3 regions of the Streptomyces sp. NPDC001502 genome follow, and region 2 is predicted to be linked to each of the others. Evidence: riboswitches for the same ligand, from Rfam matches in the RefSeq annotation. Region 2 holds a riboswitch; each other region holds the start of a gene.

Region 1 (7,588 bases), on a different contig from region 2:
CTGCTGGAAGACGGTCGGGTACGGCTGCCACGGCTTCGGCGAGGTCCACGGGTACCAGCGGAGCTGGTTCATGAGTTCGCCGGTGGCGGGGTTGCGCACGGCGTAGCCGGGCAGGCCGTGGCGGGCCGGCGGCAGGCCGGTGCCCACGGAGGCCAGCGAGGTGGCGGTGGTCGCCGGGAAGCCCGCGGTGATCGGGCGGCCGGTGCCGCCGCGCGAGCTGCCGAGCAGGGAGGTGAGGTACGGGGCCTCGTCCGGGTGGGCCTTGATCTGCTCCCAGCCCATGCCGTCGACCAGGAACACGCAGTTCCGGTCGGCCGGGGTCAGCTCGGTGATGGCGGCCGTGAAACCCGGGACGCCCTGGCCTGCCACGAGCGTGGGCAGCAGGTCGGCGAGCGACCCGGCGCCGTACTCCGGGACGGGGGCGCCGGCCAGGTCCAGCAGCTCCGGCTCGGGCCACTCCTGTGCCGCGGAGTACGCCATCAGCGGGCGGAGGGGGAAGACGTCGCCGCTGTCGCCTCGCTGAGGGCCTGCGCGAATACCAGGGTCTGGCGCACTGCCTCCGGCCCGTCGCCGGCCTCGCTGACCCGCAGGCTGAGGTCGTCGGCGGTGGAGTTGCCGGTGTAGCCGTGGTCGGAGTCGCAGTTCGGGTCGCCGCAGGCGGCCGGCTCCAGGTCGATCCGGGAGACCGCGCCCCAGCCGATGGTCAGGACGACCTCGCGGGGCAGGGTGCCGGGGGTGTAGGACTCGGGGTTGGCGACGACACGGCTGAGCACCACGGAGGAGATGCTGGACAGCTTGACCGACTCGGTGGACGTGGTCGCGTACGGGGACGGGGACCCCGCGTCGGCGGCCTGCTCGTCGGTGTGGCTGACGATGAAGCGGTTGCCGGTCAGGACCAGCACGGTGACGTGGCGGCGCACCTCGTTGGAGTCGAAGGTCGTCTCCTGGTGGACCAGGTACGACGAAATCGGCTCGCCGCCCACCGCGGCCTCCACGGCCTCGGCCACGAGGGCCGGGTAGTAGCCGCTGCGCTCGATCGCCGTGCGCAGCCCCTGGGTCGTCGTACCGGATTTCGCCATGAGGTCCATCCTAAGGCCCGTACGGGGCCCTCAGGCCGCGCCGTACCCGGTCAGTAACTGGGGAGGGTCCGCGGGCCGAGATCACCGCGGGCCGGCGGGTGCGCGACGCGGACGGTGGCGCTGAGCACGGAGACGCCTTCGGCGGCGACCACGACGGGTTCCAGTGAGACGCCGATCACCTCGGGGTGGTCGTCCACGAGGCGGGACAGCCGCAGGAGCAGTTCCTCCAGGGCGGGGGTGTCCACGGGGTCGCTGCCGCGCCAGCCGAACAGCAGGGGCGCGGTCCGGATGGACCGGATCAGTCCGGCGGCGTCCCGGTCGGTGGCCGGGACGAGCCGGTGCGCGGTGTCGCCGAGCAGCTCGGAGGCGACGCCGGCGAGCCCGAAGGAGAGGACGGCGCCCGCCGCGGGGTCGATGACGGAGCGGACGACGGTGTCGACCCCGCGCGCCACCATGGCCTGCACCACGGGCTGGAGCTCGGCCGGCTTGCCCAGGGCGTCGGCGAGCTCCTCGTACGAGCGTCTGAGCTCGGCCTCGTTCGTGAGGTCGAGGCGTACGCCGCCCAGGTCCGCGCGGTGGCGCAGGTGCGGCGCGGTGGTCTTGAGCGCCACCGGGTAGCCCAACACCCCGGCGGCGCGGACCGCCGCGTCGGCGCTCGGAGCGGGCAGGGTGGGCAGCACGCGGATCCCGTAGCCCGCGAGCAGCTCGCGGGCGTCCCAGTCGGTGAGGGTCAGCACGGCGTCGGGGTCGACGTCCGCCAGCAGCCCGGCCAGCCGGTCCGCGGTCCCGGCCTCGTCGATGTCCTCGTACTCGGGGACCCGACCGTCGTCGTCGGCGGTGGCCCGGCGCCACTGCCCGTACCGGACGGCTTCGGCGACGGCCTTCACCGCGCGTTCGGCGGCGGGGTAGCTGGGGATGCTGTCGCCGGCGGCGGCCGGCGGCCCGGCCGGTCCCAGGTGCTCCGGGTCCGCTGCGGGGCCCCAGCTCCGGGCCGGGGCGGAGTGCGGGACCCCGCGCACGGCGGACAGAGCCTCGACGAGCTGGCCGAGCTCGACGTGCACCACCGCGACCGGCTTGCCCGGGTACTCGGCCACGGCTTCGCGCAGGGCGCCGGCCAGGTCGTCCGCGGGATCGTCCTCACTCACCCACGGGATGGCCGTGACCACCACCGCGTCGCAGTCCTCGGAGCGGAGCGCGTCGGTCAGGGCGGCGCGGAAGTCCGCCGGCGCGGCCGCCGTCGTCAGGTCCAGCGGCGGCAGCGGCCGCAGGCCCTGGGTGAGGCAGGCGTCGTAGGTGAGGATCCCGAGGGATTCGGAGTTGCCGAGGATCGCGATCCGGGGCCCGGCGGGCAGCGGCTGCGCCGCCAGCAGGAGGCCGACGTCCACCAGCTCGGTGACCGTGTCGACGCGGATGACGCCGGCCTGGCGCAGCAGGGCAGAGACGGTGGCCTCCGGCAGCCGGGTGTCGGGGACGACGTGCCCGGCCGGGCTGTGCCGGCCGCCCTTGGCGACGACCACCGGTTTGACGGCCGCCGTCCGGCGGGCGAGCCGGGTGAACTTCCGCGGGTTGCCGAGGGTTTCGAGGTAGAGCAGGGCGACGTCGGTGGCCTCGTCGTCGTACCAGTACTGGAGGATGTCGTTCCCGGACACGTCGGCGCGGTTGCCCGCGGAGACGAAGGAGGACAGGCCCTCGCCGCGCCGGAGCAGGGCCGAGAGCAGGGCGATCCCGATCGCCCCGGACTGCGTGAACAGGCCGATCCGACCGCGGGTGGGCATCGGCGCGGGGGTCAGGGAGGCATTGAGTTCCACCTCCGGCGCGGTGTTGATCACCCCGTAGGCGTTCGGCCCGATCAGCCGCATCCCGTACGAGCGCACCTGCCGCACCAGTTCGCGCTGGCGGGCGAGTCCGGCCTGGCCGCTCTCCCCGTATCCGGCGGACAGGACGACGAGCCCCTGTACCCCGTGCTCGCCGCAGGCGGCCACCGCGTCGGGGACCCGGTCGGCCGGGACCGCGATCACCGCGAGGTCGACCGGGGCGCCGATGGCCTCGACGGTGCGGTAGGCCCGCACGCCGTCGAGGAGGTCGCGGGTGACGGCCTCGTTGACGGCGTAGAGGTGGCCGTGGAAGCCGCTGTCGCGCAGGTTGCGCAGTGCGGCCGCGCCCACGCCCGCACCGGAGCGGCTGACTCCGACGACGGCCACCGAGCCGGGGGCCAGCAGCCGCTGCACCGAGTGGGCCTCGGCGCGCTGTTCGCGGGCGCGCTGCACGGCGAGGGCCTCGGCGGTGGGTTCGAGGTCGAGGGTGAGGTGGACGGAGCCGTCCTCGAAGCTGCGCTTCTGCTGGTAGCCGGCGTCCGTGAAGACTTTGATCATCTTGGTGTTGGCGGGCAGCACCTCGGCGGCGAACCGCCGGATGCCGCGCTCGCGGGCCACCGCGCCGATGTGTTCGAGGAGGGTGGAGGCGACCCCGCGGCCCTGGTGGGCGTCCTGGACGAGGAAGGCGACCTCGGCCTCGTCGGCGGGTCCGGAGGCGGGCCGGCCGTCGGCGCCGATGCGGTCGTAGCGGACGGTGCCGATGAACTCCCCGCCGATGGTCGCGGCGAGCCCGACCCGGTCCACGTAGTCGTGGTGCGTGAAGCGGTGCACGTCGCGGTCGGAGAGCCGGGGGTAGGGGGCGAAGAACCGGTAGTACTTCGACTCGTCCGAGACCTGCTCGTAGAAGCTGACGAGCCGGCCCGCGTCCTCGGTGGTGATGGGCCTGATCCGGGCGGTGCCGCCGTCGCGCAGGACGACATCGGCTTCCCAGTGGGCCGGGTACGAGGGGTCCGACTCGATGGTCATGGGCCTACCTTACGGCCGGATCAGGCCGTGGAGCGCTCGCGCGGCGCCGAGGCAGTACAGGACAAATCAGTGCAAGCTGGGGAAGGTCGAACGGCGGAAAATTCAGGCCGGAGGAAGGTCCGAGCATTCCGGACGTCGTGAGAGACTGGTCTAGACAACCGTAAGAACCTGAAGGGCATCACCATGGCAGAGCGCCGCGTCAACGTCGGGTGGGCCGAGGGCCTGCACGCTCGTCCCGCCTCGATCTTCGTCCGTGCGACGACCGCTTCCGGCGTCCCGGTGACCATCGCGAAGTCCGGCGGCGACCCCGTCAACGCCGCCTCCATGCTGGCGGTCCTGGGCCTGGGCGCCCAGGGCGGCGAGGAGATCGTCCTCGCCTCCGAGGCCGAGGGTGCGGACGCCGCGCTCGACCGCCTCGCGAAGCTGGTCGCCGAGGGTCTCGAGGAGCTCCCCGAGACCGTCTGACCCTTCGGGTTCGACTTCACGCGCGAAGCCGCGGCCCCCGATCCGGGGGCCGCGGCTTCGTCGTTCGCGTACGGGGCCCTGCCGCGCGTCGGGCCCGCCCGATGCGCTCGCACCGCGGAACCGCAGCCCCCGCGGATGGAGGGCTCCGAAGAAATCCCGGTCGGCAGGGAAAAGGCCCGCCGGAATCCGGCGCACGCGGAATTCGGATCCGCGGGAATTACGCAGGGCAAATCGGCCCGACACGAAAAGGGCCGGCCACCGGACAGCGAATTCACGCGGTCCCACCCTTTGTATACGGCTCCTGTTAATGCCGGCCGCTCGACATGTTTACGGCAGGTTGCGAAGTGCTCACCGCCGGGCGGAGCCGCAGCCGGTGCGCCCCCGCCGCCCGGTCGGCGTGGATCGCGGTCAGCGCCCGCGCCCGTTCGGCGTCGCCGCGCGCCACCGCGTCCACGATCGCCCCGTGCTCCGCCCAGGAATCCACGGGCCGGGCCGGCGCCTCGACCACGTACATCCACGCGATCTTGTGCCGCATCTGCGTGAGCAGCGCGATCAGCCCGGGACTGCCGGAGGACTGTGCGAGCGTCTCGTGGAACCAGCCGCCCAGGGACCGCAGGTCCTCGCCCTGGCCCCGCCTGGCCCGCTCCTGCCCCAGCCTGACCAGCCCGCGCAGCACCTTGAGGTGCGCGTCGGTGCGCCGCCGGGCGGCTCTGGCGGCAGCCAGCGGCTCCAGGAGCATCCGCAGCTCCAGCAGGTCCGCGGCCTCCTGCTCGGTCGGCTCGGCCACGCAGGCGCCCGCGTGGCGCCGCGTGGTCACGAACCCCTCGGACTCCAGGGTCCGCAGGGCCTCGCGCACCGGGACGCGCGAGACCCCGTACCGGCGGGCCAGCACCTCCTCGGTCAGCCGGCCGCCCGGCTCGAACACCCCGGAGACGATGTCGTCGCGGATTGCTGTGCATACCGCGTGCGCAGGAATACGCAAGACCGAACCTCCGCCTATTTCCGACTGCCAGCCTCATTGCACGCACATGCGTGCGCTGCGACTCTATTGCAACACACGATAATTTCCGAGAGCGGCCAGAAATACGAAACATTTGCACAAAGACGCAACACAAAGACCCCGGCTCGGGGAGCCGGGGTCTTCGGTGAAGCGGTGCGCGAGGCGGGGTCAGAGGCTGACGCCGTGCGAGCGCAGGTACGCGATCGGGTCGATGTCCGAGCCGTACTGCGAGCCCGTGCGGGCCTCGAAGTGCAGGTGCGGGCCGCTGGAGTTGCCGGTGGAGCCCGACAGGCCGATCTGCTGGCCCGGGGTGACCTGCTGGCCGACGGAGACGTTCAGCGAGGTCATGTGCCCGTACTGGGTGTAGGTGCCGTCGTTGTGCTTGATGACGACGTTGTTGCCGTACGCGCCGCCCCAGCCGGCCTCGACGACGGTACCGACGCCCACCGCGTGGACCGAGGTACCGGAGGCGGCGTGGAAGTCGATGCCCGTGTGGCTGCCGGAGGACCACATGCCGCCGCCCGCGTGGTACTGCGTGCTGACGTACGAGCCGTCCACCGGGGCGACGAAGGTGTTGAGGCGCTTGCGCTCCTCCTCGCGGGCGGCGCGCTCGGCGGCCTCGCGCTCGACCTTCGCCTTGGCCTCGGCGAGGCGCTTGGCCTCCGCGGCCCGCTGCTTCGCGTCGGCCTCGGCCTGCGCCTTGACGGCGTCCTGCTCGGCGCCGCGGTGCTGGGACTCGGCCTGGTCGGCGATGTCGCCCGCGAGGTCCTCGGCGACGACCACGGCGCCCAGGCCGCTGTCCTGGCCGATGTTGCTGCTGTGGTTGTCCGCGGCGAAGGCCGGGGCGGCGAGGGAGCCGACCACACCCGTGGTGGCGATCGCGGCGATACCGGCGTAGCCGGCGGTCTTCTTGCTCAGACGGCTGGAGCCACGGTGCTTACCGGTACCAGCGGGACGACTGCCAAACGCCATGAAGGGTTTGATCCTTTCCTTCCTTCTCGCCTACCGGGTTAGCTGACGGGTTCGGAGCAGGAAGGTCTCCTACGGATCTCCTCTTGCGAGGGGGTCCGATTCACCCCAGGGACTCATGTGGGTCCCCGGCTCCCCAGGCTCGCGCCTGACGGGGACTCGGCGATCGCTGCCCGGTGCCGCGGGTGCGGCGGGCACAACTGACGGACAGCACGGCCGACGCTAGGCGGATCATCAGTCAATCGCCAAACAGACACGGCTTTTTGTTGCGTACGCCACACCACATACAAGCAACCTCACCACTAAACGGACAAAAGGGGTTCTGGTGACCAAGTCACCAGAACCCCTTGCCGAAACCTTCAGCCGGCCCTCAATGAGCCGTCATCCGCCGGTCAGTTGGAGACGACCGTGACCTCGCCGATCCCAAGAGCCCGCACGGGCTCCTCGATCAGCGCCGCATCACCCACCAGGACGGTGACCAGCCGGTCCGCGGGGAAGGCCTTGACGACCGCCGTGGTCGCCTCCACCGTGCCCGTTTCGGCGAGCTGGGCGTACAACTGCGCCTGGTAGTCGTCCGGCAGCTCCTGCTCGACCTGGTCGGCGAGGGTGCCCGCGACCGAGGCCGCCGTCTCGAACTTCAGCGGGGCCACGCCCACCAGGTTCTGCACGGCGACATCGCGTTCGGCGTCGGTCAGACCGCCCTCCGCGAGGGTGCGCAGCACCTTCCAGAGGTCCTCCAGCGCCGGTCCGGTGTTCGGGGTGTCCACCGAGCCGCTGATGGCGAGCATCGAGGCGCCCTTGCCGTCCGCGGTGGAGCGCAGCACCTGGCCGAAGGCGCGCACGCCGTAGGTGTACCCCTTCTCCTCGCGCAGCACCTTGTCCAGGCGCGAGGTGAGGGTGCCGCCCAGGCAGTACGTGCCCAGCACCTGGGCCGCCCACACCCGGTCGTGGCGGTCCGCCCCGATCCGGCCGATCAGCAGCTGCGTCTGGACCGCGCCGGGCCGGTCCACGATGACCACACGGCCGGTGTCGTCGGCGGTCACCGGCGGCACCGGGCGGGCGGCGGCGGTGTTGCCCGTCCAGGTGCCCAGGGTGTCCGCGAGCACGGCGTCCAGGTCGATGCCGGTCAGGTCGCCGACGACCACCGCGGTGGCGGTGGCGGGGCGTACGTGGGCCTCGTAGAAGGCGCGTACGGCGGCGGAGTCGATCCGGGCGACCGTCTCCTCGCTGCCCTG
Region 2 (7,588 bases):
GGCCAGCGGGACCGGTACCGGGTGCAGCCGTTTGGGACCGGCGAAGGGGAAGGGGGAGCACCGCTCACCCCACACCGGATCGAACAGCACGCGGCGCCCGTCGATCTCCGCGAGCACGCTGGAGTGCCCCATCCAGGTCAGCCGCAGGCCGCTCGCGGGCGGCTTCGCCAGGTCCGCGAGGGTCGTCGGGTGGACCGGGATCGGCGCGGCGGGGCTGCGCCGCATCCGCTGCTCCCGGTGGAAGTAGATCTTGGCGAACTCGGCCATCGACCCCGAGGGCCTGTTCCGGGCCCCGACCGGGTTCTGGAAGACGCCGTCGGCAAAGTTCGGCGAGCGCCGGATCCGCTCCAGGCGGGCACCGGACGGGTCCGCACCGAAGGCTTCGGGCCGCAGGGCACGCAGCCGCGGACGCAGGGGACGGGAGCCGGTCAAAGCGCCTCCAGGGAGGATGGGGTCAGGATGGTCGTCGCTCTACGACCATCCCAACGCACACCGGCCCCGAAGGATTCCGCTTCCGGCTCCCGCGCCCGCTAGAGCGGCAGCAGGTCCGGCCGCTTCGCCTCCACGTGGTCCCCGGAGGACTCCCCGCGCAGCCGTCGGCCGATCCACGGCGCGAGGTGCTCGCGCGCCCACTGGATGTTGTCCCGGGTCACGTCCACCGAGCCGCGCGGCCGCTGCGGGGGCCACGGCTGGTCGGGGTCGGCCGGCACGTCCAGCCCGAGCACCTGCGCGGCGCGCAGCGCGACCCGCGTGTGTCCTTCGGGCGAGAGGTGCAGCCGGTCCGTGTCCCAGGCCCGCCGGTCCTGTACGGACTTCAGCGACCAGAGGTCGAGCACCGGGCAGTCGTAGCGGTCGGCGATGGCGCGGACGTGCGCGCTGTACGTCGCCACCTTGCCGCGGAGGTGCTTGAGCACCGGTACGCCGCGGGTGTCGAAGCCCGTGGTGATCATGACCTGGCCCACGGACCCGGTGAGGTCGGCCACCGCCGCCTCGAACCGCTCGGCCACGTCGTCCGGGTCGGTGCCGGGCCGGATGATGTCGTTGCCGCCCGCACAGAAGGTCACCAGGTCCGGTGCGAGGGCCTTGGCTCTCGGGAGCTGGTCGGCCACGATCTGGTCGAGGAGCTTCCCCCGCACCGCCAGATTCGCATACCGGAAGTCATGCTCTTCGCGCTGATCGGCCAGGAGCACGGCGAGCCGGTCCGCCCAGCCGAGAAAAGAATCCCCGGGTCCCGGGTCCCCCACGCCCTCGGTGAAGCTGTCCCCGATCGCCGCGTACGAGCCGATGGTCTTGAGTTTCGTCGTCGTCGCTGCCACGAGAACCCATCCTTCACTCCCGTAACCAACCTACGCCAACGTAATGAGGGGTTGACGGACCGTGATCTATACCACGCGAGGGATAAGGAATAAGTACACGTGAGGCCGGGACCCCCCTCGGGTCCCGGCCTCACGCGTGTCGGTGCTCCGGCGGCGGGTGCCGTCAGAGGCTCGCGCCCTTGGAGCGGAGGTAGGCGATCGGGTCCATGTCCGAGCCGTAGGACGGGGTCGTACGGATCTCGAAGTGGAGGTGGGGTCCGGTCGAGTTGCCGGTGGAGCCGGAGAGGCCGATGGCCTGCCCGGCGGTGACGCTCTGGCCGGAGGAGACGGAGAGCTGGGACAGGTGGGCGTACTGGGAGTACATGCCGTCCGCGTGCCGGATGACGACCTCGTTGCCGTACGAGCCGCTCCAGCCGGCGGAGACCACGGTGCCCGCGCCGACGGCCTTGACGGTGGTGCCGGAGCTCGCGATGAAGTCGACGCCGGTGTGGTAGCCGGAGGACCACATGCTGCCCGCGACCTTGTACTGGGTGGAGATGCCGCCGCTGACCGGGGCCACGAAGCCGGCGGCCGACTGCGGCGCGGCGGCGGGTGCCTCGGCCTGGGACTCGGCGCCTCCCCGCTGCGCCGGGGCGGCCTGCTCGGCCTGCTTGCGGACCGGCTTCGGCGCGGCCTGCGCGGCCGGCTTCGCGTCGGCCTCGGGGGCCGGGGCGGCCTCGGCCTCCGCCTCAGCCTCCGCCTCGGCCGGAGCCGCCTCGGCCAGGCCGCCGAGGTTCAGCTTCAGGCCCGGGTGGATCAGCGACGGGTTGCCACCGACGGCCTCGCGGTTGTCGGCGTACAGCTGCTCCCAGCCGCCGGACAGGTGGCGCTCGGCGGCGATCTTGGAGAGGTAGTCGCCCGGCACGACGGTGTAGACGGTCGGCGCGGCCTGCACGGCGGCGACGGGTGCCGCCTGCAGGGCGACGGGGGCCTGCGACGCCACGGCGGGGGTCACCGCGGTCGCGGCGGCCGGGGCGCCGGCCGCGTGGGCGCCGGCGGCGCCGATCAGCGGCAGTGCGAGGGCCGCGCCACCGGTTCCGGCGACGGCGAAACCGCGGGAAAGGGAAAGGGACTTGGGGCGGCGGTGCTTACCCTTTGCAGGCATGACGAATTCCTCTCCGGCGCCTGCGAGGTGAGCTGTCGGGTTCGGACTGGAGATGTCCGGCCGTACATGTACGGGACATGGACGGCTTCACCCCGAGCCGTCCCGGAGAAAGGATCTCCGGGCCGGCGGCTTACCTGGTTCCCCCGCTCCTGCCGCGCGAATAGGTCGGGTGCGGTTTCCGGGAGGCGGCAGGATTTGGCGGTCCACCCGGATCGATCGCGAAGGTAATCCCTTGCGGCGGCACGGAACAAGCCGTGAATTCCCTGACGGAATAACAGGCATGAGGGACCGACGGAATTACCGTCACACTCCGTCCATTCCGCACCGCCAACAGCCGCCCCGACGCGGCCATTCGCCTTTAACGATCAGGCACTCACGGTCACCGTATGATCTGGCTCACGGGGACGTGCCCGATCTCGCCTCCGGATATGGCAAGTTGGCGCCAAGTAGTGTAATTCGGACAGAGGGCCCACAACGTGGCGGAGGAGTTGCTTTGACCCAGCAGATACAGGAGCCGGAGCTGTCCGGAGTGCGCAATTTCCGCGATGTGGGCGGATTGCCGACTTCTGACGGCCGAACGGTCAGGACGGGACGACTGTTCCGAAGCGGACATCTCGCGCATGCCACCGAAAGCGACGCAGAGTTCCTCGCCTCGCTCGGCCTCCACACCATCTTCGACTTCCGCAACGTCGCCGACCACGCGCTGGAGGGGCCGGACGTCGAGCTGCCGGGCGTGCGGAACGTCAACATCCCGCTCTCCGACCCGGCCGACGGCCGGGAGTTCTGGCGGCTGGTCCGCGACGGCGACCTCGTCCAGCTGCGCGAGCTCCTGGGCGACGGCAAGGCCGCGGCCCGGATGTCGAACTCGTACCGCGGGATCATCCGGCAGCGCACCGCCGAGCACAGCCGGGTCGTGCACGCCCTCGCCGAGGACAGCGTCCCCGCGCTGATGCACTGCGCGGCCGGCAAGGACCGGGCCGGCCTGTCGATCGCCGTCACCCTGCTCGCGCTGGGCGTCGAGCGCGAGGCGATCGTGGCGGACTACCTGGAGTCGAACGCCCCGCACCGCCGCTACCGCGTGCGCCGCACCGACGAGTCGGAGGGCGCCCGCTCCCCCGAGGTGATGGAGCTGCTCGCGCCGCTCTTCGACGCCCGCGCCGAGTACCTGGTGGCCGCCTTCGACACCATCGGCGAGATCTGGGGCGGGGTGGACCGCTACCTGGCGGAGGGCCTCGGGCTGACGCCCGAGACCCTCGACCGGCTGCGGGACCGGCTCCTCGCCTGACCGGGGCGGGGACCGGTTCCCCCACGGGGTGGAGACCGGTTCCCCCACGGGGTGGGCGGGCCGTCAGCGCGTGGCGACGGCCTGCTTCACCAGCGTCCGGCCGAAGTCCCAGATCAGCCCGGACCCGCCGTGCGCCTCGTCCATGACCTCGCGGAAGGCCCCGACGAACCGGTCCACGTCCGCCTCGTCCACGATCAGCGGCGGGATCAGCTTGATCACCTCCAGGTGGTCCCCGGAGACCTGGGTGAGGATCCGGTGCTTCTGCAGCAGCGGCACCACGACCATCTGCGCGAAGAGCCCCTTGCGGGCCGCCTGCAGCATGGTCCACCGGCTGCGCAGGCCCAGCGAGGACGGCCGGCCGAACTCGATGCCGATCATCAGCCCGCGCCCCCGCACCTCGTGCAGCAGCTCGTACCCGTCCACCAGCGCGGCGAGCCGCCCGCGCAGCAGGTCGCCCATGGCCCGGGCGTTCGCCACGACCTCCTCGTCCTCCATGACGGACAGGACCGCGAGGCCCGCCGCCATGGCCTGGGCGTTGGAACCGAAGCTCGCGGAGTGCACGAGCACCCGGTCCATGGACGAGTAGACCTTCTTGAAGATCCAGTCCTTGCCCAGGGTCGCGCCGACCGGGACGTATCCGCCCGACAGCGCCTTCGCCACGCACACCAGATCCGGTTCCACGCCCGGCTCGTGCTGGTACGCGTAGAAGTCCCCGGTACGTCCGAGGCCGGTCTGCACCTCGTCCGCGATCAGCAGCGCCCCCCGCCGGTGCAGCAGCTCCTGCGCGGCGAGCAGGAATCCGGGCGGGGCGGCGAGGACCCCCTTGCCCTGGATCGGCTCGACGACGAAGGCGGCCACGTCCCCGCGCTTCAGCTCCCGCTCCAGGGCTGCGAGGTCCCCGAGCGCGATCTTCGTGTCGGGGAGCAGCGGTGCGAAGCCGTCGCGGAAGCCGCCCTCCCCGTTCACCGAGAGGGAGCCGGTGGTCAGCCCGTGGAAGGCGTGGTCGCAGTAGAGGATCCTGGGGCGCCCGGTGGCGTACCGGGCGAACTTCAGGGCCGTCTCCACCGCCTCGGTGCCGCTGTTGCCGAAGAAGACCCGGTCCAGGTGCGGGCTGTACGAGAGCAGCTTCTCGGCCAGCAGCCCGGGCAGCGGCTGGCAGTCGAACCGGGTCAGGTCGGCGAGCTGGGCGTCCAGGACGTCGTGCAGGGCGCGGCGGACGACCGGGTGGTGCCGGCCCAGGCCCATCACCCCGAACCCGGCCAGCATGTCCAGGTAGTCGTTCCCCTCCGCGTCCCAGAAGTGGGCGCCCTCGGCCCGCTCGTAGACCTTGTCGAAGCCGATGGTGTGCAGCATGCGGGGCAGCTGGTGGTTGAGGTGCCGGGCGTGCAGCTCGTACCGCTCCGCGCCGCGCTCGGCCAGCAGGGCGCCGAGGTCGAAGCCCTTGCCCCGGCCGCCCCCTTCCTCCTGTGGCCGCCCGGTCATGCCGGCTTGTCCCGGTTGCTGGCGATCGTTTCCCGGGCCGCGCGCAGGGATTCCTTGAGGGAGCCCATGGTGGCGAGGACGGCGGTGGGCTCGTAGCCGCAGTGCGCCATGCAGTTCGCGCAGCGCGGGTCCTTTCCGCGGCCGTACTTGTCCCAGTCGGTGTCGTTGATGAGCTCGCGGTACGTCGGTACGTAGCCGTCGCTCATCAGATAGCAGGGGCGCTGCCAGCCGAAGAGGGAGTAATTCGGAATGGCCCAGGCCGTGCAGGGGAAATCGGCTTTCCCTTCCAGGAAGTCCAGGAAGAGCGGGGAGTGGTTGAGCCGCCAGCGTCGGCGGTTGCCGCCCGCGAAGGCCTTCCTGAAGAGTTCTCGGGTCTGTTCGACGCCCAGGAAGTGCTCCTGGTCGGGAGCCTTTTCGTAGGCATAGGCGGGCGAGATCATCATTTCGTCGACCTGGAGGTCGTCATTCAGGTAGTTGAGTACCTCGATGATCGTCTGCGGGGTGTCGGTGTTGAAGAAGGTGGAGTTGGTGGTCACCCGGAACCCGCGCTTCTTCGCCTCCTTGATGGCGGCGACCGCCTCGTCGAAGACGCCTTCCTTGGCCACCGACTCGTCGTGGCGTTCGCGCAGACCGTCGATGTGCACGGCGAAGGCGAAATAGGGGGAAGGGGTGAACTTCTCGATCTTCTTGCGCAGCAGCATCGCGTTGGTGCAGAGGAACACGTACTTCCGCCTCGCCACCAACTGCCGGACGATCTCGTGGATCTGCGGGTGCATCAAGGGCTCGCCGCCCGCGATGGACACCATGGGCGCACCGGACTCCAGTACGGCGCCGACCGCCTGGGCGACCGGCATGCGCTGCTTGAGCACCCCGGCCGGGTGCTGGATCTTCCCGCACCCCTCACAGGCCAGGTTGCAGGCGTAGAGCGGTTCCAGTTCGACGATCAGGGGGAACTTCTCGCGCTTGCGGAGCTTCTGTTCGAGAAGATACGTCCCGACCCTGATGGACTGGCGCAGCGGCATGGCCATCTGGCTCACCTCCTGGGGAGCAGCAACGAACGGTGCCATTCATGAAACGCGGGCAGTACGGCACGCAGGACACGGAAGGCCGATATTCCCCCGCGAACCGTGCCGATACGGACGAGCTCGTGCTCCGGAGCGTCCACGATCACCCGGACGGCCGCAACCGGACGGCCGCCGCCGCGGGTGGCGGCCCACAGGGTGGCCGCGGACTCCATGTCGACCGCGATGGCGCCGGTGGCGCGCAGCTGCGCGCGCTCCTGGCCGCGGACGACGTGGTCGGATCCGGTCAGGGCGCCGGTGTGCACGGTCCGGCCCGGGGCGGCCCGGGCCAGTGCCTCGGCGAGCAGGGCGCTGCCGGTGCAGGTGACGGTTCCCTGCGGGTCCCGGGTCTCCTCGGCGACGACCAGGTCTCCGGGGTGCATGCCGGGGACCAGCCCGGCGCAGAACCCCGTCGCGAGGACGGCGGCGAGGTCCATTCCCGGCCGGTCCAGTGCCCGGCCGACGGCCCGCTCGGCCGCGCGCGGGCCCATCCCGGTGCGCAGCAGGACGTGCCCGCCGGCCGGGCCGCGTCCCGGGCCGCGGCAGGCGCTGCGCAGTGCCGCCTGCTCGATCCGCAGCGCACAGGCCACCAGCAGCGGGCCGGGCCTGCGGGCCCGGTCCCCGCCGGCGGCGGACATCACGCCTCCCCGGCCGCTGCCGGGTGCGCTCCGGCCGGGACGAACGGTTCCCCGTACAAGTAGCGGCCGAGCGCGGTGAGCGGGAACACCTGCCGGTACAGGTGGTAGTTGATGGAGAAGTCCCAGGGGAAGCCGGTGCCGGTGAAGTACGGCTCGTCCCAGGTGCCGTCCTCCTTCTGGGTCTCCACCAGGTGGGCGATGCCCCGCTCCACGGCCTTGCCGTCACGCTCGCCGGCCGACAGCAGGGCCATGAGCGCCCAGGCGGTCTGCGAGGCGGTGGAAGCGCCCTTCCCGGCCCAGGACGGGTCCTTGTAGGAGCGCTGGTCCTCGCCCCATCCGCCGTCCTCGTTCTGTACGGATTCCAGCCAGCGCACGGCCCGCCGGATCGCGGGATGCCCCGGGGAGATCCCGGCGGCGGCGAGGGCCGGGACCACCGAGCCGGTGCCGTAGACGTAGTTGGTGCCCCAGCGGCCGAACCAGCCTCCGTTCGGCTCCTGTTCGGCCAGCAGCCAGGCGATGCCGCGCCGGGTCCGGGCGTCTCCCCCGCGGCCCTCGAAGGCGAGCATCTCCACCACGTGGGCGGTGACGTCGGCCGAGGGCGGATCGATGACCTCCCCGAAGTCGCAGAAGGGCAGCTTGTTCGGAAGAGGGCTGGTGTTGTC
Region 3 (7,588 bases), on a different contig from region 2:
GCCCACCTCGACCTCGACCGTGGGGTTGCCTCGGGAGTCCAGGATTTCCCGGGCTACGACGACGTCGATGGACGGCACGAGCATCTCCTTCTGGGATGTGACGCTGAGTGTGCGGTGGCGTGTCAGGCCGTGGGATGGCCTTGCCGCCTAGAGCCTAACCGGCTCCGGGCACTGGGCCGCCCGACCGCCCGGACCCTGGGACGAAAAAGGGACCGAATACCCCTCTTCCGGGACATAGGTCGCTTGATCATCGGCCTTCGGGGGGCCGCACGCAGCACCGCCCGGCGCGTGGGGCACGCGCCGGGCGGTGGAAATCCTGCACGGGGTCAGCTGACGCCGCGTATCAGTTCCTGCGGCTTGTGCCGCAGTGTTCAGCTGAGCTTCAGCTTCTGGCCCGGGAAGATCAGGTCGGCGTCCGAGACGATGTCCTTGTTCAGCTCGAAGAGCTTCTGCCAGCCGCCCTTGACGCCGTTGGCCTCGGCGATGGTGCCCAGGGTGTCGCCCGGCTTGACCTCGTACGAGCCGTTGCCGGTCTTCGGCGCGGCCGGAGCCTCGGCACGCTCGGAGCGGGTGGTCGGAGCCTCGGGGCGCTTGGTCTCCTTCGGCGCGGCCTTGGTCTCGGTCTTCGGCTTCTCGGCCTTCGGCTGCGGCTTGGACTGCGGCTTCGACTGCGGCTTCGACGAAGCCGGGGTCTCGGAGCCGCCGCCGGTGAAGGAGGAGTTCGACAGGCCCCTGCCGCAGGACGGCCAGGCGCCCTTGCCCTGGCTCTTGAGGACCTTCTCCGCGACGGCTATCTGCTGCGACTTGGAGGCCTGGTTGGCCTGCGGGGCGTACGACTTGCCACCGAACCCGGCCCACGTGGAGGGCGAGAACTGCAGACCGCCGTAGTAGCCGTTGCCCGTGTTGATGGCCCAGTTGCCACCGGACTCGCACTGCGCGACCTTGTCCCACTCGGACGCGGTGGCGGCGCTGGCGGTGCCCGCGGCCATCAGGGGGGCGGCCACGGCCACACCGGCGACACCGGCGAGCGTGACGATCCGGACAGACCGCTCGATTGCAGTACCGCGACGGTGCTTGCCCTTGCCGGAAAGCAGCATGGAGTTTCTCCTCACCGACGCCTACGAGGTGAGCTGTCGGGTTCGGGCGAGTGAGTTGCCCGGCCGTGCGACCTAGCGCACGTCTTAACCCCAAGCCGGTGGCGTGACCGTCTCTCAACGGCCGCTCCCGGCACCTACCTTGGTTCCCCCGCTCCTGCCTTCGGCGCTTGACGCGACGACTGTTCCCCCCGTCCGCCGGCAGGATTCGGCGATGCGGTCGAAGGAGCTCGCGGTGGCGAGCGATTCAGAAGGTAGACAGGTCTCTCCCCGATGTTCAACGAGGAACATCGGGGAGAAACGGCCCCTACTTGCGCTCCCCGCAGGGGCGTTTGCGCAGGTGAGGGCGGGGTTTGCGGAAGCCCCGAGGCGGGACACGCCAGTTGACCGGAAGAGACACATGTCTCACTTACAGAAATCCGACATTCGACTCTTTCCGGATAGCTGAACTGTCCTTATTGCGCGGTTAGATCCAGGTTCTGACCGGGCTTGATGAGGTCGGCGTCCTCGCCGATGACCTTCTCATTGGCCTGGTAGAGACCGTTCCAGCCCCCCTTTACGCCCTTGGCAACCGCGATGGTCGCCAGGCTGTCGCCCGCCTGGACCGTGTAGGTGGGGTCCGACGCGGCATCAGAGGGGGCCGTCGGCACGGCCTCCGGCGCACCGCGGTGCTTGCCACTGCCCTCGACAGGAGTGGTGCCGGTGGTCTGCGGGACCTCCGGGGCCGCGGGGGCCGTCGGGTCGACCGGCGGCAGACCCGGCGTGACGGGCGAGGTGGTGGGCGCGGTCGGGTCCACCGGCAGCGTCGGCGCCGTCGGGTCGACGGGGGTCGGCGTGCCGGTCGGACCGCCCGGCACGGCCGGAGCCGTCGGGTCGGCCGGAGGCGTCGTCGGGATGTCCGGCGCGGGCATGACGGGCAGTCCGATGGACGGCGCGTCGGGTATCAGGAACGGGGTGCCGGACGGGCTCGGAGCCGGGGCCGGGGTCGGGGACCCGTAGTCCGTGGACGGCTTGCCGCCCCCGGTCGACGGAACGGCGTCGTCCGGGCGGGACGGCGCGGGGGCGAGCGGGCCCTGGCCGCCGGGCAGACCGGGGTCCACCTGTGCGGCGGGGCTCTCCCGGACCAGGCCGGCCGAGGCCGCGCACAGCGGCCACGCCTGCGGTCCCGTCGAGCCCAGCACCCGCTCGGCCACGGCGATCTGCTGGGAACGGCTCGCCAGGTCGGGGCGCTCGGCGAAGTCGAGGCCGCCGGCGCTCTGCCACTCCTCCTGGGTGAACTGGAGTCCGCCGTAGGCGCCGCTGCCGAAGTTCGCGCTCCACGCGCCGCCGCTCTCGCACTCGGCGACCTTGTCCCACGTGGACGTGTCGGCGGCGGTGGCGCTGGTGGCGGCCAACAGCGGCATGGCCAGCGCAGAGCCAGTGACTCCGGCTGTGACAACCAGCGCGGGGACCTGGCGGGGGCGTCTGTGACGGCCGTTCCCGGAGAGCATGAGGGATCACCTTTCGCATAACAGCGGGGTAACGGCAGAACCTAGCGGCCTTCGAACGATTGTCACAAGTTCAAGCCGAACCTGACTTTTAATCAGCTTTCGCGCAAGTGTTTTGAGCCGCGAATCGAACGGGAAGAGTGCGTAGCCCTCGCATGATCAACCCCCCGCGCCAGCGCAGGTCTTGGGGTGGAACGGCTAGTTCCAGATCAGGCAGACGCGTCAGCAAAGTCGCGAGCGCGGTCTGTCCTTCGAGCCGGGCGAGCGGAGCACCCACGCAGTAGTGGATGCCGTGCCCGTATCCGAGGTGCTGGTTGTCGGTCCGGGAGAGGTCGAGGGTGTCCGGGTCCGCGAAGCGCTCCGGATCCCGGTCGGCGGCCGCGAGGACCACCAGGACCGGATCCCCGGCCTCGATCCGCTTGCCGCCGAGGGTCAGCGGCTCGGTGGCGAACCGCCAGGTCGCCAGCTCCACCGGGCCGTCGTAGCGCAGCAGTTCCTCGACCCCGGTGGCCAGCAGTCCGCTCTCCCCGGCGGCGAGGGAGAGCTGGAGGCGCTCGCGCTGCGCGGGGTTCATGAAGAGGGAGTGGACCCCGTTGCCGATGAGGTTCACGGTGGTCTCGAAACCGGCGAAAAGCAGGATGAAGGCCATGGCGGTGGCCTCGCCCTCCGTCAGATGGTCGCCGTGATCGCTCGCCCGGATCAGGTCGGAGATCAGGTCATCACCCAGATCATCCCTTTTGCGGTGAATGAGTTCACCGAGATAGGTCCGCATCTGCTTGACCGACCGGGCGACCCCACCGCGCGGACCGCCACCGTGGCGGATCATCATGCCGGCCCAGTCACGGAAGTCGTCCTGGTCCTCACGCGGTACCCCGAGCATCTCGCAGATGGCGTAGATGGGGAGCGGGAAGGCGAACTCGTGAATGAGATCAGCCTCACCTTTCGCCGCGAACCCGTCGATCAGGTGGTCGGTGAGCGCCTGCACCCGCGGGGCGAACTCGGCGACCCTGCGCGGGGTGAAGGCCTTCGACACCAGCCGCCGCAGCCGGGTGTGGTCCGGCGGGTCGATGTTGAGCAGGTGCGTCATCAGCTCCGCCTTGCGCTCCCCCGGGATCCCGGTCTTGCCCTTGGCGTGCGCGGGCTCCGCGTGGTGCGCCGGATTCTTGCTGAGCCGCTGGTCGGCGAGGGCCTGGCGGGCGTCGGCGTACCGGGTGACGAGCCACGCCTCGACCCCGCTGGGCAGCTTGGTGCGGTGCACCGGGGAGTGCTCGCGCAGCCAGGCGTAGGCCGGGTAGGGGTCGGTCGCGAACTCCCAGTCGAAGAGGGTGGGGCCCTCGGTGGAAGGGGTGTCGGCGGGAGTGTCCGCGGGATTTTCGGCGGGGGTTCCGGAGGTCTGCTCGTGCACCTGATGACCGTATCCCGGCACCGAACCCCCATCCGATATGAGTGGTTCGTCGCGGCTGTCCGTAGATCGGCCATCCCTTGACCTGAACTTCTCCGGCATTCCTACTTTCGGTTTTGTGGATGCCAGGATCTTGAAAAGCAGTTTCGCGGTGGTGGAGAGACGAGCCGAGCACGCCGTCAAGTTCTTCTACACCCACCTCTTCTGGCACAACCCCGGGGTCCGCGCCCTCTTCCCGGCCTCCCTCCACGACATGGAACGCCAGCGGGACCGGCTCTTCGCCGCGCTCACCCACGTGATCGCCCACCTCGACGACGAGACCCTCGGCCCCTACCTGCGCGACCTGGGACGCGACCACCGCAAGTTCCTGGTCCGTCCCGAGCACTACGCGGCCGTCGGCGCCAGCCTGCTCGCCGCGCTCGCGGAGACCTCCGGCGAGGCCTGGACCCCGCCGGTCGAGAAGGCCTGGGCCGAGGCCTACCAGGTGATGGCCGACGCGATGACGGCCGGCGCCGACGCGAGCGAGGGCCCGCCGTGGTGGGACGCGGAGGTCGTACGCCACCTCCAGTACGGACCGGACATAGGCGTCCTGACGCTGCGGCCGCACGCCCCCTTCCCCTATCTCCCCGGCCAGTACACGAGCGTGAGCAGCGAACGGGTCCCGACGACCTGGCGGACCTACTCCATCGGCAACGCCCCCCGCCCCGACGGCACCCTCGACCTGCACGTCAGCCGGGTCGACCGGGGGCGGCTGAGCACCGCCCTGGTCCGCGAGACCCGGCCGGGCGACGTGCTGCGGCTCGGCGCCGCCGGAGGGCAGCTGACCTTCCGCCGCGAGGACCGCCCGGTGAGCCTGATCGCCGCCGGCACCGGCTGGGCGCCCATCCGGGCCCTGCTGGAGGATCTCGCGGAGCGTCCCCCCGATCAGGACGTACGGCTCTTCGTGGTGGCCCGGGACGGCGCGCACCTCTACGACCGCCCGCTCATCGACGCGTACGCCGCCCGCTGCGGCTGGCTCGCCGTCACCTACATCACGCCCGCGCCCGGGCAGCACCGCAACCAGGCCACCGACCGGCTGGCGACCGCGCTGGGCAACCGGGGCCTGTGGCCGGACCAGGACGTCTACCTCAGCGGTCCGCCGCCGTTCATCGACGAGACCGCCCATCTCCTCCAGGAGCTGGGCGCCCGCCCCGGCCGCCTCTTCCACGACGCCGTACCGGCCCGGGGCCCCGGCTACGGGGAGCGCCCGCTGGGATTCGGCGAGTGGTTCCTGGACCCCCCGGCGCCCCACTGGCACGACCCCTCGGCCCGCGCGCCGAGGACGTACTGAAGGAGTGCCGAAGGAACAAGGAGTCTGCGCGGGCCGCTACTCGCCCGGCTCCGCCACGCCCTCGGCCGACCGGATCGCGTCCCGGTAGGCGCGGGCCGCCGCGCGCAGCGCGGTCTCGGGGTCGATCCCCTCCGCCTCGGCGCGGGCCGCGAGCTGCAGCAGCTCGTACCCGATGCCCTCGCCGCGGGGCAGTTCCACGGCCACGCCGCCCGTACGGGCCCGGCCCGCGAGCTTGGCGGCGAGCGCCAGGCCGGGCTGGCCCACCGGGATCCCGTCGGTGACCGACTCCCGCCGCTTCTCCACCGCCTTGGTGCGCTGCCAGTGCGCGTTGACGTCCTCCGGGGTCTCGGCCTCCGCGTCGCCGAAGACGTGCGGGTGGCGGTGGATCAGCTTCGTGACGAGCGCCCCGGCCACGTCGTCGATGGAGAAGGCCTCGTCGGGATCCTCGTGCTCCTCGGCGATCCGGGCGTGGAAGACCACCTGGAGCAGCACGTCGCCGAGCTCCTCGCGCAGCTCCTCCCGGTCCCCGTCCTCGATGGCCTCGACCAGCTCGTACGCCTCCTCGATCGCGTACTTGGCCAGGCCCCGGTGGGTCTGCCGGGAGGTCCACGGGCACTCGCGCCGGACCCGGTCCATCACCTGGACCAGGTCGAGCAGCCGCGCGCCCGGCAGGTCGTAGGAGCCCGGCAGCAGTTCCAGGTCGGGCATGGAGACCCGGCCCGAGCCGGCCAGCCGGGCCAGTCCGTCGGTGAGCCGCTGGTCGCCCTCGCCGCCCGGAAGCACCACGACCGTACGGCCGCCCGCGCAGGCCTCGACCAGCGCGTGCGCGTCCGGGCTCTCGAACGCGACCTCGATGCCCGCTTCCCGCAGATACGGCAGCTGCGGGTGGCCGGGGTCGGCGCACAGCACCCGGTCCGCGGCGTGCAGGGTCTGCCACGCCGGCCAGGACAGCACGCCGGGGGCGACCCGGTGGCTGGTGGTCAGCAGGACGATGCGGCCCGTGGGCTCGGCAGCGGCGGCGGTGGCGGTGGGTTCGGAGTGGTCGGTCACCCTCCGAACCTACCTCCGGCGCGCCGGTCCACGGTCCGGGGGGACCCCGGAGCGTCAGGCTCCGGCCGGGGCCGCCTCGGGCCGCGTCCGCTGGGTGATCCAGGGCGTCTCCCCGGTGCCGAGCTTGATCTCCTTGGCGTCCCAGGCGCCGTAGCGCGGGTTCACCTCGATGTGCAGTGCCTTGACCGCCGCGCGGGCGGGCTCCTCCAGCTTCCCGGCTCCGTACTTGGCCGTGAGCGCGGTGAGGAGCACCCGGTCCCGGAGGAAGCGGTCGACCTGGCCGGGGGCCATGGCCCCCTTCTGCAGGAGCAGTGCCTCGAACTGCTCCTCGCCGCCGTTCTCGTCGACGTACGCCTTGCGTTCGTCCTCGATGGCCTTCTGGGTGGCCGTGAGCCCGGCGGTGTCGGCCATCTTGTCGATGATCCTGCTCTGCAAGAGGGCGTCGAGCTTCTGCCGCTCCAGGTGGGGGGTGCTCGCGATGAGTTCGGCGGCGGCCTGCCCGGAACGGTTCTGCGCCGCGCGGACGTCGTTGACCTGGGCCTGGAGCGCGGAGGTGGTGATCCGTTCGCCGCCCACGACGGCCGCGGTGCCGGGACGGGGCTCGCCCGAGCAGGCGGACAGCAGGGGCGCCGCCACGAGCAGGGCGGCGGAGACGGAGAGCGCTGTGCGACGGTGCAAAGGAGCCTCCAGGGCCGGGAGATTGTGCGTCGGTGCACAAAGGGCCGTGCGGTGATCGATGTTATGAGGTCACGGTGATCCGGACCACCGGTTCGACCAACGATTCACGCGCGGACCGAACACGCACCGTTCATAGACGAGCCCGCGGGCACCGCCGGGCCCGGCGCGCCACCCGTCACCCGTTCTGGGGACCCCCGCCCCCGGGGGAACGGCCGGATCGGCCACCGGCAACCCTGAGGCCACCCTTCGGTCACCCGGCCCTGCCAAGGTCGGCCCACCATGTCGACAACGCACCGCTCGCCGCGTCCCTCACCGCGCCGCCGGAGTCTGCTCGGATCGGCGCTCGCCGCCCTGCTCACGGCGGTGGCCGTGTGCGCCGGGGACGCCGCCGCCCGGGTGTTCCCCTACGGATCGCGCCACCGCAGCATCAACGACCTCGGCAATCAGTTCGTCCCCTTCCACGCGCAGCTGTGGGACCTCCTGCACGGCCGCGCGGAGGGCGGGCTGCTGTTCAACTGGCGCTCCGGCTACGGCATGAGCTTCCTGC

Evidence for each region. Region 2 has a riboswitch for cyclic di-AMP ahead of ACFY0D_RS12125 (LysM peptidoglycan-binding domain-containing M23 family metallopeptidase). Riboswitches for the same ligand answer to the same signal wherever they lie in the genome.
Region 1: another riboswitch for cyclic di-AMP. It lies ahead of ACFY0D_RS14160 (peptidoglycan DD-metalloendopeptidase family protein); the one in region 2 lies ahead of ACFY0D_RS12125 (LysM peptidoglycan-binding domain-containing M23 family metallopeptidase).
Region 3: another riboswitch for cyclic di-AMP. It lies ahead of ACFY0D_RS34590 (transglycosylase family protein); the one in region 2 lies ahead of ACFY0D_RS12125 (LysM peptidoglycan-binding domain-containing M23 family metallopeptidase).

The regions. Positions count from the first base shown of each region.
Region 1 is NZ_JBIAVW010000007.1:132,024-139,611, reverse strand. Features, by position in the region: gene ACFY0D_RS14185 (alkaline phosphatase family protein) at 1-480, opposite strand, end outside; gene ACFY0D_RS14180 (DUF5998 family protein) at 480-1,079, opposite strand; gene ACFY0D_RS14175 (GNAT family N-acetyltransferase) at 1,130-3,919, opposite strand; gene ACFY0D_RS14170 (HPr family phosphocarrier protein) at 4,103-4,384, shown strand; gene ACFY0D_RS14165 (GntR family transcriptional regulator) at 4,689-5,366, opposite strand; gene ACFY0D_RS14160 (peptidoglycan DD-metalloendopeptidase family protein) at 5,553-6,356, opposite strand; cyclic di-AMP (ydaO/yuaA leader) riboswitch at 6,369-6,528, opposite strand; gene ACFY0D_RS14155 (M16 family metallopeptidase) at 6,746-7,588, opposite strand, start outside.
Region 2 is NZ_JBIAVW010000006.1:67,400-74,987, reverse strand. Features, by position in the region: gene ACFY0D_RS12135 (MBL fold metallo-hydrolase) at 1-432, opposite strand, end outside; gene ACFY0D_RS12130 (SGNH/GDSL hydrolase family protein) at 531-1,316, opposite strand; gene ACFY0D_RS12125 (LysM peptidoglycan-binding domain-containing M23 family metallopeptidase) at 1,480-2,460, opposite strand; cyclic di-AMP (ydaO/yuaA leader) riboswitch at 2,465-2,661, opposite strand; gene ACFY0D_RS12120 (tyrosine-protein phosphatase) at 2,954-3,745, shown strand; gene ACFY0D_RS12115 (aspartate aminotransferase family protein) at 3,809-5,227, opposite strand; gene hpnH (adenosyl-hopene transferase HpnH) at 5,224-6,255, opposite strand; gene ACFY0D_RS12105 (1-hydroxy-2-methyl-2-butenyl 4-diphosphate reductase) at 6,261-6,926, opposite strand; gene shc (squalene--hopene cyclase) at 6,926-7,588, opposite strand, start outside.
Region 3 is NZ_JBIAVW010000028.1:28,160-35,747, reverse strand. Features, by position in the region: gene eno (phosphopyruvate hydratase) at 1-78, opposite strand, end outside; gene ACFY0D_RS34590 (transglycosylase family protein) at 372-1,097, opposite strand; cyclic di-AMP (ydaO/yuaA leader) riboswitch at 1,101-1,273, opposite strand; gene ACFY0D_RS34585 (transglycosylase family protein) at 1,550-2,497, opposite strand; gene ACFY0D_RS34580 (cytochrome P450) at 2,673-3,986, opposite strand; gene ACFY0D_RS34575 (globin domain-containing protein) at 4,135-5,313, shown strand; gene ACFY0D_RS34570 (nucleoside triphosphate pyrophosphohydrolase) at 5,350-6,363, opposite strand; gene ACFY0D_RS34565 (SurA N-terminal domain-containing protein) at 6,418-7,041, opposite strand; gene ACFY0D_RS34560 (YfhO family protein) at 7,321-7,588, shown strand, end outside.